3 regions of the Pseudoalteromonas sp. XMcav11-Q genome follow, and region 1 is predicted to be linked to each of the others. Evidence: predicted binding sites of a transcription regulator. Region 1 holds the regulator's gene; each other region holds the start of a gene.
The links. Region 1 encodes sigma-54, which starts transcription at its own class of promoters, with help from an activator protein. Its sites were predicted from a motif close to GTTGGCACGNNNNTNGNNT; they were not measured.
Positions count from the first base shown of each region.

Region 2: a site for sigma-54 is predicted at 1,953-1,971, ahead of fliE (flagellar hook-basal body complex protein FliE). Genes of this name have one in related genera too.
Region 3: a site for sigma-54 is predicted at 2,553-2,571, ahead of ABMY45_RS11950 (DUF3192 domain-containing protein). Genes of this name have one in related genera too.

Region 1 is NZ_JBECOX010000003.1:394,938-399,130, reverse strand. It holds gene ABMY45_RS07445 (HPr family phosphocarrier protein) at 1-16, opposite strand, end outside; gene rapZ (RNase adapter RapZ) at 17-883, opposite strand; gene ptsN (PTS IIA-like nitrogen regulatory protein PtsN) at 876-1,334, opposite strand; gene hpf (ribosome hibernation promoting factor) at 1,336-1,623, opposite strand; gene ABMY45_RS07425 (RNA polymerase factor sigma-54) at 1,653-3,152, opposite strand; gene lptB (LPS export ABC transporter ATP-binding protein) at 3,199-3,924, opposite strand; gene lptA (lipopolysaccharide transport periplasmic protein LptA) at 3,924-4,193, opposite strand, start outside.
Region 2 is NZ_JBECOX010000005.1:186,460-190,652, reverse strand. It holds gene ABMY45_RS10270 (ATP-binding protein) at 1-376, shown strand, start outside; gene ABMY45_RS10265 (sigma-54 dependent transcriptional regulator) at 373-1,752, shown strand; gene fliE (flagellar hook-basal body complex protein FliE) at 2,010-2,342, shown strand; gene fliF (flagellar basal-body MS-ring/collar protein FliF) at 2,363-4,081, shown strand; gene fliG (flagellar motor switch protein FliG) at 4,074-4,193, shown strand, end outside.
Region 3 is NZ_JBECOX010000006.1:171,056-175,248, reverse strand. It holds gene ABMY45_RS11960 (response regulator) at 1-1,112, shown strand, start outside; gene ABMY45_RS11955 (diguanylate cyclase) at 1,122-2,024, shown strand; gene ABMY45_RS11950 (DUF3192 domain-containing protein) at 2,093-2,473, opposite strand; gene ABMY45_RS11945 (D-2-hydroxyacid dehydrogenase) at 2,672-3,619, opposite strand; gene zntR (Zn(2+)-responsive transcriptional regulator) at 3,711-4,118, shown strand; gene ABMY45_RS11935 (SO_0444 family Cu/Zn efflux transporter) at 4,111-4,193, shown strand, end outside.

The DNA of each region.
Region 1 (4,193 bases):
ACGTATCTTCTAACATTTAACCCTCTTGCTCTCGGTGACGAATTTTGACGTTGGGATGGGTTTTAGCAAAACGTTCACCAATGGTTTGCGCTAAGTATACCGAGCGATGTTGCCCACCTGTACATCCTATTGCGATCGTTAGATAACTGCGATTGTTACGCTCTAAGTGTGGTAACCAAGTTTGTACGAAGGTTTGGATCTGCCAAGTAAACTTTTGCACGATGCTGTGACTCGACAAATAGTCTTTGACTGGCTGATCTAAGCCAGTTAGCGGCTTAAGCTCAGGCTCCCAATGTGGGTTGGGTAAAAAGCGCGCATCAAAAACGTAATCCGCTTGTTTTGGGATGCCGTGTTTAAAGCCGAAAGATTCAAAGGTAATAATGAGTTGTTTGTCTTTTTTACCTAAGATTTTTTCGCGGATATCTTCTGCAAGTTGATGAACGCTCAGGCCTGTAGTATCAATGAGAAAATCGGCGCGAGTGATCAGCACGTCTAACAATTCCCGTTCTTTCTTTATCGCAACATCTAATGGAAGATTATGCAGTGAAAGAGGGTGCAAACGGCGTGTTTCTGAGAAGCGCTTTATCAGGGTTTGATCGTCACTGTCTAAATAAAACAGGGTAGGTTTGGCAAAGCCTGGTAAGTATTCAAGAATGTCATTAAACTCGTCCTGTTCTTTAGGTAAGTTTCTAACATCAATACTGACTGCAATTTTATTATAATTGTCCGAAACACTGCGGACTAAAGACGGCAGCAAATTGACCGGAATGTTATCCACACAATAGTAGCCTAAGTCTTCCAATACTCGAAGCGCTACAGATTTACCAGAGCCTGAGCGGCCACTGATAATGATAAGCTCGAGTCCTTTTTCGTCATCACTCATCAAGTTCACCTTGGATCACTGCATATAACTCATCATCACTTTTTGCTTGCCTAAGCATTTTGCAAAAAGACTTGTCTTTGAGTGTATCAGCAATCGCCGCTAAGGTCTTCAGGTGTTGTTGATTATCACCTTCAGGTACGATGAACGCGACAAAAATATCGACAGGCTGCTTATCTATGGCTTCAAACTGGATCCCTTGCTCGCTGACAAGCACCATTGCAAGGATTTTATCCAAACCTTCAAGTCGACCATGGGGAATGGCAATGCCTTTACCGATCCCTGTGCTGCCCAATTTCTCTCGCGCCATTAAGGCGTCCAAGATAGCATGCTGACTGGTATTTGGAATTTGGCTATGAGCCAGTTCGCTGATGTATTCTAAAATACGTTTTTTGCTATTAAAAAGGACCGCAGCTTTACTGCAGTCCTTGTTCACTAATTCACTTAATTTCATCTTAGTGTCGAGTGAGCTTCTCTTTGTGTTTAATAACTTGACGATCTAGCTTGTCGATAAGGCCATCAATTGCGGCATACATATCTTGATGCTCTGTTGATGCAAATAGCTCGCCGCCGTTTACGTGTAATGTTGCTTCTGCTTTTTGTACTAGTTTCTCGACATCAAGGATCACATGCACATTATTGATATGATCAAAGTGCCTTTCTAGCTTCGCAAACTTGTTGGTGACATAGTCTCTTAATGAGTCAGTAATTTCTACATGGCGACCAGTTAGATTTAGTTGCATAAGCATTTTTCCTTCTTGGGTTTTACGTCTTATATCAAGCTTTTACGCTGATTTGACGGTGGAATGGCTAGGGATTCACGATATTTTGCAATCGTACGTCTCGCTACCTTAATTCCTTGCTCAGCTAAGATATCTGCAATTTTGCTGTCACTCAATGGCTTCGCGGTATTCTCTGCAGCTATCAGCTTTTTGATAAGTGCTCTAATTGCTGTAGAAGAGCACTCACCTCCATTTTCCGTACTTACATGGCTAGAGAAGAAATACTTCAGCTCAAATATTCCCCGAGGTGTATGCATGTATTTTTGTGTTGTCACACGGGAAATTGTGGACTCATGCATCTCAACCATTTCAGCAACATCATTTAGCACCATAGGGCGCATTGCTTCGGGGCCATGTTCAAAGAATGCCTGTTGTTGTTGCACAATGCAATTGGTAACTTTTAATAAAGTATCATTTCGGCTTTCTAAGCTTTTAATAAACCACTTTGCTTCTTGTAAATGTGAGCGAATAAACTGACTATCCGTACTGGATTTCGCCGTTCTAGACATCGCAGCGTAATGGTCATTTACTCTTATTTTAGGCATAGCATCAGGATTTAGCTCTACGACCCAACGACCTTTTACTTTTTTCACCGATACGTCAGGGATCACATATTCAGGCTCTTCATGAATAATGCTTGCCGCAGGCTTTGGGTTAAGGCTATGTATTAACGTCATGACCTCTTTGAGATCGGCTTCTTTAAGGCGCGTTTTCTTAGCCAAAGTTCGATAGTCACGGCTGGCAAGCAAGTCGATATGCTCTGTCAGGATCATTTTTGTTTCGGCAATCCATGGGGTATCTGGGGCGAATTGGTTTAGCTGAATGCATAAGCATTCTTGTAAACTACGCGCTGCGATACCGACAGGGTCAAAAAGCTGAATGCGTTTGAGTACGGCTTCGACTTCATCTAGCTCAATAGGCTCTTCGCTATTCTCGTCATTAATGCTTTCTAAAATGTCTTCGCAAGACAGTGTTAGAATGCCTGACAGGTCGACAGCTTCAATAATCGCAATCGCAATAGCTCTATCTGTTGGACTAAATGGTGTCAGTTCGAGTTGCCACATGAGATAATCGTGGAGAGATTCAGAGGTTTCCCCTTGATAAACATTATCGTCATCGGGAAGTGGACCTGAGCTTGCAGCAGGCGCTGCACTCATATACTCGTCCCAAGTGACATCCATGGCAAGGTCATCGCTCACAGTGTCTTTGCTCATGGCGGTATCTGAGTCTATCTCATAGTCACTAACCTGCGTTTCATCGGCTGAATCTTGATTGTCGTCAGCACGGCTCTTTTCTTGGCTGTGTTGGTCAGCGTTTTCGCCGTCAGTATTATCACCTTCTTCCACTTCCAACAATGGATTGCTGTCTAATGCTTCTTGTATTTCTTGTTGCAGATCCAATGTACTAAGCTGCAGCAAGCGAATGGCTTGTTGCAGTTGCGGAGTCATTGTAAGTTGCTGCCCCATGCGCAGCTGTAATGATTGCCTCATGTATCTCTAACAATCCTTTTTAACAGTTATTAATACTACGTCTTAACTATAGCTTGAATTGTTCGCCTAGGTAGACATCTCTTACGGTTTGATCTGCCAAAACATGTTCTGGCGTGCCTGCAGCGATTAACTCACCATGTGAAACGATGTAGGCTTTTTCACATACGTCCAGTGTTTCTCTAACGTTATGATCGGTGATAAGCACACCGATACCACGGTTTTTTAGGTGCTCTATGATTGTCTTTATATCTAACACCGAAATAGGATCAACACCAGCAAAAGGTTCATCTAACAGGATAAACTTAGGGTTTGCGGCTAAAGCGCGAGCAATTTCGACTCGTCTTCTTTCGCCTCCCGACAATGCCATGCCCTGTGAGTCGCGAATGTGTTGAATATTAAACTCATCCAGTAACTCGTTTAGTTCAGCTTCTCTTTCAACTTTAGATAAGTCTTTTCGAGTTTCTAAAATCGCCATCAAATTTTGATAGACCGTGAGTTTTCTAAAGATTGAAGACTCTTGCGGTAGATAGCCAATACCAAGTCGTGCGCGGCTGTGCATCGGTAACAAAGTGATATCTTCGTCATCAATCTGAATATAGCCTTTGTCGCTTGGTACTAACCCTACAATCATGTAGAACGTAGTGGTTTTACCTGCACCATTTGGTCCTAATAAGCCTACAATACTGCCAGCCTGAACACTTAAACCAACATTTTTGACGACCTGACGACCTTTATAACTCTTTGCTAGACCAGTTGCTTTGAGCTCGCTCATTAATTGTTACCTTCTTCCTGCGCTTTTTTCTCTTTAGCGTCTTTTTTGTCATCAACAGGAACAAGGATGGTTCTTACTCGAGAGTCTTCTTGGTCTGAGCGCTCAGCGCTGATCAATTGCTTTTCAATGTCATAGGTGATGACTTGAGCATTGATTTTTTGCCCAGTTTGATTGATTTCAGCATCACCAGAAATCACTAGGGTTCCCTTCGCTACGTCGTAACGGATTTCATTTGCTTTGGCTTCTAGCAAGTTGCCATCGGGTTGACG
Region 2 (4,193 bases), on a different contig from region 1:
AGCATTTTTACCCGAGCCAGATATCGAAATATTAGGTAATCGTACTGCGCTTGCAAGTGCGATCCAAAACCTGATCCACAACAGTATTCAAATAATTGGCAGTGCGGCACACATTGAACTTAATGCAGAGCGCGAGCCGTGTGGCGAGTATGTACGTATCTCAGTTGTTGATAATGGTCCTGGTATTGATGAAACCTTAGTCGACAAGTTGTTTGAACCATTTTTTACAACTAAGTCGCAGGGGACTGGGTTAGGACTTGCGGTGGTTAATTCGGTCGCTAACGCACACAAAGGGTTTGCACAGGCAGACAATATTGAAGGCAAGGGTGCGCGTTTTAGCTTGGTACTACCACTAATTGAGGCGGAGGAACTATGAGTAACAGAGTTTTAGTTGTTGAAGATGATGCTGGTTTAAGAGAAGCACTCATTGATACATTGCAGCTTTCAAATATCGAGTGCGTAGAAGCAAGTTGTGCGGAACAAGCCGTTTTATTGCTCAAGCAAGAAACCTTTTCTTTGGTGGTGAGTGACGTGCAAATGGGTGCCATGAGTGGGCTTGACTTGTTAAAGACCATTAAACTCAACTATCCCGAATTACCGGTATTGATGATGACAGCATACGCGACCATTGATGATGCGGTTGAAGCGATGAGATTGGGTGCCATCGACTATATGGCTAAGCCATTTGCGCCTGAAGTATTGCTCAATATGGTTGGACGTTATCTACCTGAGAAGGAAAAAGAGACAGATGGCCCCATTGTTGCCGATCCAAAGAGTATTAAACTACTTGAACTGGCTGCAAAAGTAGCTAAGTCGGATGCCAGCGTTATGGTACTTGGACCGAGCGGTTCAGGTAAAGAAGTGTTAGCTCGCTATATTCACGATAAATCCGACAGAGCAGATGAGCCCTTTATCGCAATTAACTGCGCTGCAATCCCAGAAAATATGCTCGAAGCGACCCTGTTTGGTTACGAGAAGGGGGCATTTACAGGTGCCATTCAGGCGTGTCCTGGAAAATTTGAGCAAGCACAAAAGGGAACGATTTTGCTTGATGAGATCACAGAGATGGATTTGGGATTACAAGCAAAATTACTTCGCGTGTTACAAGAGCGGGAAGTAGAGCGTTTAGGCAGTAGAAAAACCATTTCACTGGACGTCAGAGTGTTGGCAACCAGTAACCGCGATTTAAAAGAAGCGGTGGATGATGGGGTATTTAGAGAAGATTTATATTATCGCCTCAATGTTTTCCCGCTAGAGTGGTTGCCACTGAAGGACAGAGCGGGTGATATCGCTGTGTTAGCTGAGCATTTGTTGGTAAGACATACGCAAAAAGCAGGCAAGCCAACACCTATATTAAGCAGCGGTGCAAAGCGCAAGCTCAGTTCACACAGTTGGCCTGGAAACGTAAGAGAGCTAGACAACGTTATTCAACGTGCCCTGATTTTGTTCCAAGGTAATGAAATTCAAGAAGATGATATTTTTATCGAAAATTTCTCACCGATGGCTTTGATAGAGTCTGCACCACTTGTAAATCATGAAGCATCAGCTCTAATGGAGCGCTCTCAAGGTGAGGATGAGATCATTAGCTATAAGGATGAGTTACAGGATAAAGAACACCAAATTATTTTAGATACACTGGCAAAGTTTAATGGCAAACGTAAAGAGGTGGCGGAGGTATTGGGTATGAGTCCTCGCACACTTCGCTACAAGCTGGCAAAAATGCGAGATTTAGGGATTGCGCTACCCGCTTAACCTAAGTTAGCTGAGCTTAAAAACAATGAGTTAGCTCATTGCTTATCCAAACCTCAGGCTAAGCTTTATCTGTTAATTCAAATTTAATTAGGTGCCTATAAAGATCAGCAGATCTTAGGCGCCTAGTTTTCACTTCTATGCACTGCCAATTTTTCGACATGCTAAAAATGTTTCAACATACTGAAAATTAACGATTTTAAGTTGGCACGTTTTCTGCTTTATTACAGGTAACTAAGAGTTATTTTGAGTAAAGCATCATGAAAGTACAATCATCAGCGCTATTTCAAGAAATGCAGGCAATGGCTGCAGAAGCGACGAGAAACACACAGCCATCAGTGCAGCCGGTTAAGACGGCGGCATCTTCGTCGGCTCAGTTTGGCGATTTACTCTCAGACGCACTTAATACGGTTCATGGCTTACAACAAGAAGCGAAACAAAAAGTCACCGCTGTTGAAATGGGTGACAGAAGCGTTTCTCTTGCAGAAGCCATGATAGCGAAACAAAAATCGTCGGTCGCTTTTGAGGCAACAGTGCAAGTTCGTAATAAACTTGTAGAGGCCTATAAAGAAATCATGAGCATGCCAGTTTAATTGAGTGACTGTGGAGAGTAATCGTGGCTACTAATCAATCAACAGATCTTACGCTTTCCGATGCAGCGCTGAATAATGACAGCGGATCGGATGAGCAACAAGAGCAAAAATCAGGCTACTTCAGTGCGCTAAGCGGTGTTGATATGTTGCGCCAGGTTACTCTGGTTATTGCCCTTGCTATTTGTTTAGCAATCGCAATCTTTATTATCATTTGGGCGCGCCAACCAGATATGCGCCCACTTGGTAAATACCCAACAGAAGAACTCGTCGAAACGTTAGACTTTTTAGACCAACAGAAAATTGAATACCAATTAGATGGTAATACCATTTTAGTCGCTGAGTCGGACTATCAAGACATAAAACTACGCATGGCGCGTGACGGTTTTACCCAGTCTCCGAGTTCTGGCACTGATATTCTGATGCAAGATATGGGTTTTGGTGTTAGCCAACGTCTTGAAAGAGAGCGCTTAAAACATAGCCGTGAGCAACAACTTGCGAGAACAATTGAAGAGTTACAAGACGTAAATCGTGCAAAAGTGTTACTTGCAATTCCAAAAGAAAACGTCTTTGCACGTCGCGAGAAAAAACCCTCTGCAACCGTAGTTATTACCCTTAAACGTGGCAAAACGCTTGGCGGCGAAGAAGTTGATTCAATCGTAGACATTGTGGCATCAGCGGTACAAGGCCTAGAGCCTTCACGCGTGACTGTCACCGATCAAAACGGTCGTCTACTCAACTCTGGTTCTCAAGACTCTTTGGCTGCGCGCTCGAGAAAAGAGTATGAAATCGAACGTAAGCGTGAACAAGAATATCTAGAAAAAATTGATAGTATCCTGATCCCAACTGTAGGTCTTGGTAACTTTACCGCGCAGGTTGACTTAACGATGGACTTCAGCGCAGTTGAAGAAACGCAAAAACGTTATAACCCAGATTTACCTGCGGTTCGTAGCGAAACGACGTATGAAGAAAATAATATTGGTGGTTTAGCTGTGGGTATTCCGGGGGCGCTGACTAATCAACCTCCTATAAACTCAAATATCCCAGAGATTGCGGGTCAAGGCGGCAATGGTCAAAGTGCAACACCAAGCAGTAATCAAAAAGAAGCAACCCGTAACTATGAGTTAGATACCACTATTAGCCATAAACGTCAGCAAACTGGGGTTATTCGCCGGATCAGTGTGAGTGTGGCCGTTGACTACCTCGCAAAACCTGATGCTGAAGGTAACATGGCAATGGCGCCGCGTACGCAAGAAGAGTTAAATAACATCCGTCGTTTGCTACAAGGTGGTGTGGGCTTTGATATGCAGCGAGGTGATGCACTAGAGGTAGTGACTGTGCCATTCGTGCGTGAAGACCTCACTGAAATGCAAGAGATACCACTTTGGGAGCAAGATTGGTTCCAAAAGACAATCCGTCTTGCAGCAGGTACCTTAGTGATCATTGTGCTAATCTTAGCGGTAGTAAGACCTATGCTTAAGCGTCTAATTTACCCAGATGATACGCTTGAAGATTTTGATGAAGATGCGTTGACCAGTGGTGTAGATTTAGGTGACAGTACACTCGATATGCTAAATAACGAATTCGATGAGTCTGCGGTTGGCTTCTCTTCTGACGGTAGATTACAATTGCCAGACTTACATGGCGACGAGGACTTACTCAAAGCAGTACGTGCCTTAGTTGCTAACGAACCAGAACTCTCATCACAAGTTGTGAAAGCGTGGTTGACAGAAGATGACTGATCAAGAACAAAAACAATTGCCCGCAGCCTTTGACGTTGACAAGCTAGATGGCGTCGACAAGGCTGCCATCTTACTGCTTAGTTTGACTGAAGAAGATGCGGCTCAGATTTTG
Region 3 (4,193 bases), on a different contig from region 1:
TTAACTCAACCCCGAACGAAGGAAGCTGCTTTTTCTTTGAATTGGTGCTAGATAAAGGCGCTTGTCCAGTTGTGGATAGTCACAAAGAAGTTTACTGTCTCACCACCGAAGCACATAGCTTACCAAGCTATTTTGCTGGTCTTGCGGAATCTTTATCTGTTGAGCGATTGCACGCGATGCATGCTCAGCTCGACAAGTCTATTGTTGTTATTCCGCCGGAAACCTCGCTTGACCCCACTTATGCGCTACCAGAAAATACCGCATTACTACTACATTGTGAAGGGGTATTCCCTGAGCAAAGTAACCATATTGCGCTTAATCAAAGTGTGTTTTACCAATCAGCTTATACTTGGCTTGCTGAGTTTGCCCATATGACGCAAACCGTCGACAACGTGTGTATGCAAGTTGCTGGTGCGCTTTGCTTGGTGGTCGACGATAACAACTTAAATTTGGATATTACTGAAAATATGTTGAAGCAGAATGGTATTTCTACCGTAGGGCTACAAAGCGCGGAACATATTGAGGAAGTTTGCCGCTCACTGCAACCAGATATCATCCTGATGGATATCCATATGCCAAACATTGATGGCTATCAAGCGACCAAGCAGATCAGAGCCGTATGGTCTGAAACTGAGCTGCCCGTTATCGCCTTGACCGCCAATGCAAGTAAAGAAGAGCGGGCGAAAGCCACAGCCGTTGGCATGAATGATTATTTGGTAAAGCCGATCAATAGCACACAGGCGTGCAAGGCATTGGCAAGTAATATTTTCCAGTCAGATAAAACAGAAGAAGCCTTTTTTGATTATGAGTTTGCTTTATCACAAATGATGCAAAATGAAACGTTTTTGCAAACAATGTTAGATAAATTTGCTAAACTTTGCCATGATTACCTAGAACAGGTTGCTGAAATAGAGCAAGGTTCAGCATTATTTGAGTTAGCACACGGAATTAAGGGCGCTGCTGCAGGTCTGGGCTTTAAGCGACTAGCGAAAGTTGCAAAAGACCTTGAAACGCAAAGCAAAACGATCACAACAATAACAAATCGCACTGACTTGGATGTGTTAACAAATGCACTTTCACAGGTGGTGTGCTTTATCGAGCTAAAAAGGTAGCGTCATAAGATGCAGCAAGCTGAGCACATTTTTATTATTGATGATGACCCAATAAATAAGATGGTCCTAAGCAATACATTAGGTGACGGCCATCGGTTATCCCATAGCACAGACACTAAGTTATGTATTGATGAACTAAAAGCAAGTAAACCAGACCTTATTATTTTAGATGTGTTAATGGCTGACGGCGCTGGATTTTCTGTTTTAGAGTGCCTAAAAAAGGATGCGAGCACTTACGGTATTCCCGTTGTCGTGATCTCTGGTAGTGTGAGCTTTAAAGATGAAGCACGAGGTTTGGAGTTAGGGGCTGTGGATTATATTACTAAACCCTTTAACCCTTTGATTGTAAAAGCCAGAATCAAAAACCATTTAGCAATAAAAAAGAAAAATGACCTGCTAGAAAAGCTAGCCTCTATCGATGGTTTAACGGAGTTGCCCAATCGTAGATATCTAGATGAAGCGATGAAATCAGCATTAGAAAGCGCAAAAGCTGATGGCAGTGCGTTTACCGTTATGCTGGTTGAGGTGGACTATTTTAAAACGTTTAATGAGCATTATGGCTACATGCACGGTGATGATTGTTTATTTAAGGTCGCCAAAGCGCTAGAAGAAGGCGCTACCCGACGTTCTTTATTTATTGGCCGTTTTGATGGTACTCGTTTTGCGTTGGTACTAACTCAGCATAATATCGACGTAATTAATGAGATAGCAGAAGCGCTGCACGACTCGGTTAATGCGTTAAAAATCCCCCATATTGCTTCACCGATATGTGCGCATGTGAGCGTTAGCATTGGTGCAGTTCATATTGAAAATCACTGTAGTAGTGAGCTTAGTGAGCTGATAAAAATGGCCGATAGCGCACTTGCCGTTGCACAAAAACAGCAAAGTACGGTTTTTATTAAAGTGTTATAAATATCTAAAGCCATATGCGGGGGCTAAAGCATATCCGCATTATTCACCATCCTTGGTGCGATAAAGTCTTACTGAATTTGCTTTAGTGCGTTGTCGCCAAAGCCAACCAGTTGGTTGTTTTTGAATACCAATGGCGTGCACTCATCTTTTGTTACTTTGCCGTCTGAGTGTTTGCTGTTGGTTGCATAGTACAGCACTTGATAGTTGTCGCCGTCTTTTGACACCAACTCGCTAAAGTCAGGAGTTGCAAACATGTCTTTTACTGATGAGTAAGACGCGCCCATTTCAAGGTTAGCAATCTTTTCACGATTTTTACGCTGTTTATGTTCCCAGTTAGACGAGTTGTATTCAGAAGCCCAACCGTGTTCTACTTCACCGTCGGATACAGCAACGATACAGCCTGATAATAGAGTAGAGCTAAGCGCAGCCACTAACATTAATTTTTTCATTGTTGTTTTCCTTTTTAATTTTGTTGCTGAGCAAGTAATGCAAACAGCCATTTATTTTTTGCTTGAATTATCACAAGAGTTGCAAACTCTTTGCCAACTAATAAAGTTTATAAATATCAGTTTGTTGTTGTTTTTTAATCAGTTTGTGGTTGATGGTTTTCACTAACTTTTAGCGATATCACTCACTAAAACAATAATCTAGACCACTCGGTTTCTCGTTGTGCCTGCCACAAAACTTTCAATATTAATGGCAATTTCGCCGACTAAACGTTCGATGGCTTCTTTACTTGCCCATGCCGTATGCGGTGTTAAAAGCAAGTTTTCCCCTTGGTATTGAACAAGTGGGTTGCTTGCTTGGGCCGGCTCTTGAGTGAGGACATCCACAGCAGCACCAGCTATTTGCTTGTTAGTTAGCGCATCCACCAGCGCTTGCTCATTGACTATTCCGCCTCTCGCGGTGTTGATAAGATAAGCATGATTTGGAAGTAGAGCGAATTCAGCTCTCGAAATCAGGTTTTCTGTTTCAGCGGTAAGCGGGCAGTGAATCGATACAATATCCGCAATCTGCAGTGCTTCTTCAAAAGCCATTCGTCCTGCTCTAACCTCAGTTACGCCCCTACGTTCGGCAACAATTACCTGAGCTCCAAATGCTTGTGCGACTTTTGCAACGGCTTCTCCTAACGTTCCATAGCCTACGATCACAAAGTTTTTGCCTGCAATTTCGTTGATGCTGTAGTCCAAGCGACAAAACATATCACTTTGCTGCCAAAGCCCTGCACGGCAGTCTTGCTGGTAACGATGAATATTTGTCATTAAGTTACCAAGCATAGTAAAGGTGTGCTGCACGACAGAAGGGGTCGAATAACCAGCCACATTAGCCACCGCAATTTGATGGGCTTTTGCGGCTGCCAAATCGATGTTGTTGACGCCTGTGGCCGCAACACAAATCAGGCGTAATTGCGGTAACGCCGCGATTGTTTGTTCAGTTAACTGTACTTTATTGGTGATGATGACTGCTGCATCTTTACAGCGTGTGATGATGTCCTCACTGGGTGTGGTGTCGTAAGACGTTAATGTGCCTAGTTTGGCAATGGGGGAAAGATCGGTTCCTGCAAGGGTTTTAGCGTCTAATACCACGATTTGCATTATTTTTATCCTTTTCTTGACTTTGGAGTTAACTCTAAGGTTTATACTTGTGATGTCGACTAGGATAATCTTCAGGACTTGGGAGTGTAAAGTGGTAAAGATTGGTGAGCTGGCAAAGCGGCTTAACGTATCAACTGACACGTTAAGGTATTATGAAGCAAACGATCTTCTACACCCTTGCACAAGGAGCGAGGGCGGGTATCGGTTGTTTGATGAGCAAAGTGAAAAGCAAATGCGCTTTATTCTTCGCGCGAAGGAAGTAGGGTTTAGCCTCAAAGAAGTGCAAGACTTGCTAAAGATAAAGTTTGAAAAGTATCAGCACAGTTGTGAAGAAGTGAAAGCGCTGACTATCACTAAACGGGATTTAGTGAGAGCGCGGATCGCTGAGTTACAAAAATTTGAACAATCGTTATCGACGCTAGCAGAGCAATGCTGCGGCGGTAAGGAAGCGGCAGTGAGCTGCTCGATTTTAACGGCCTTGGAGGCTATCGATGAATGAACTGATAGTAAATTTTTGGCAGCTATTTTTAGTATCTGCCCCGTGGTTACTGCTTGGCCTAATATTGGCTGGGTT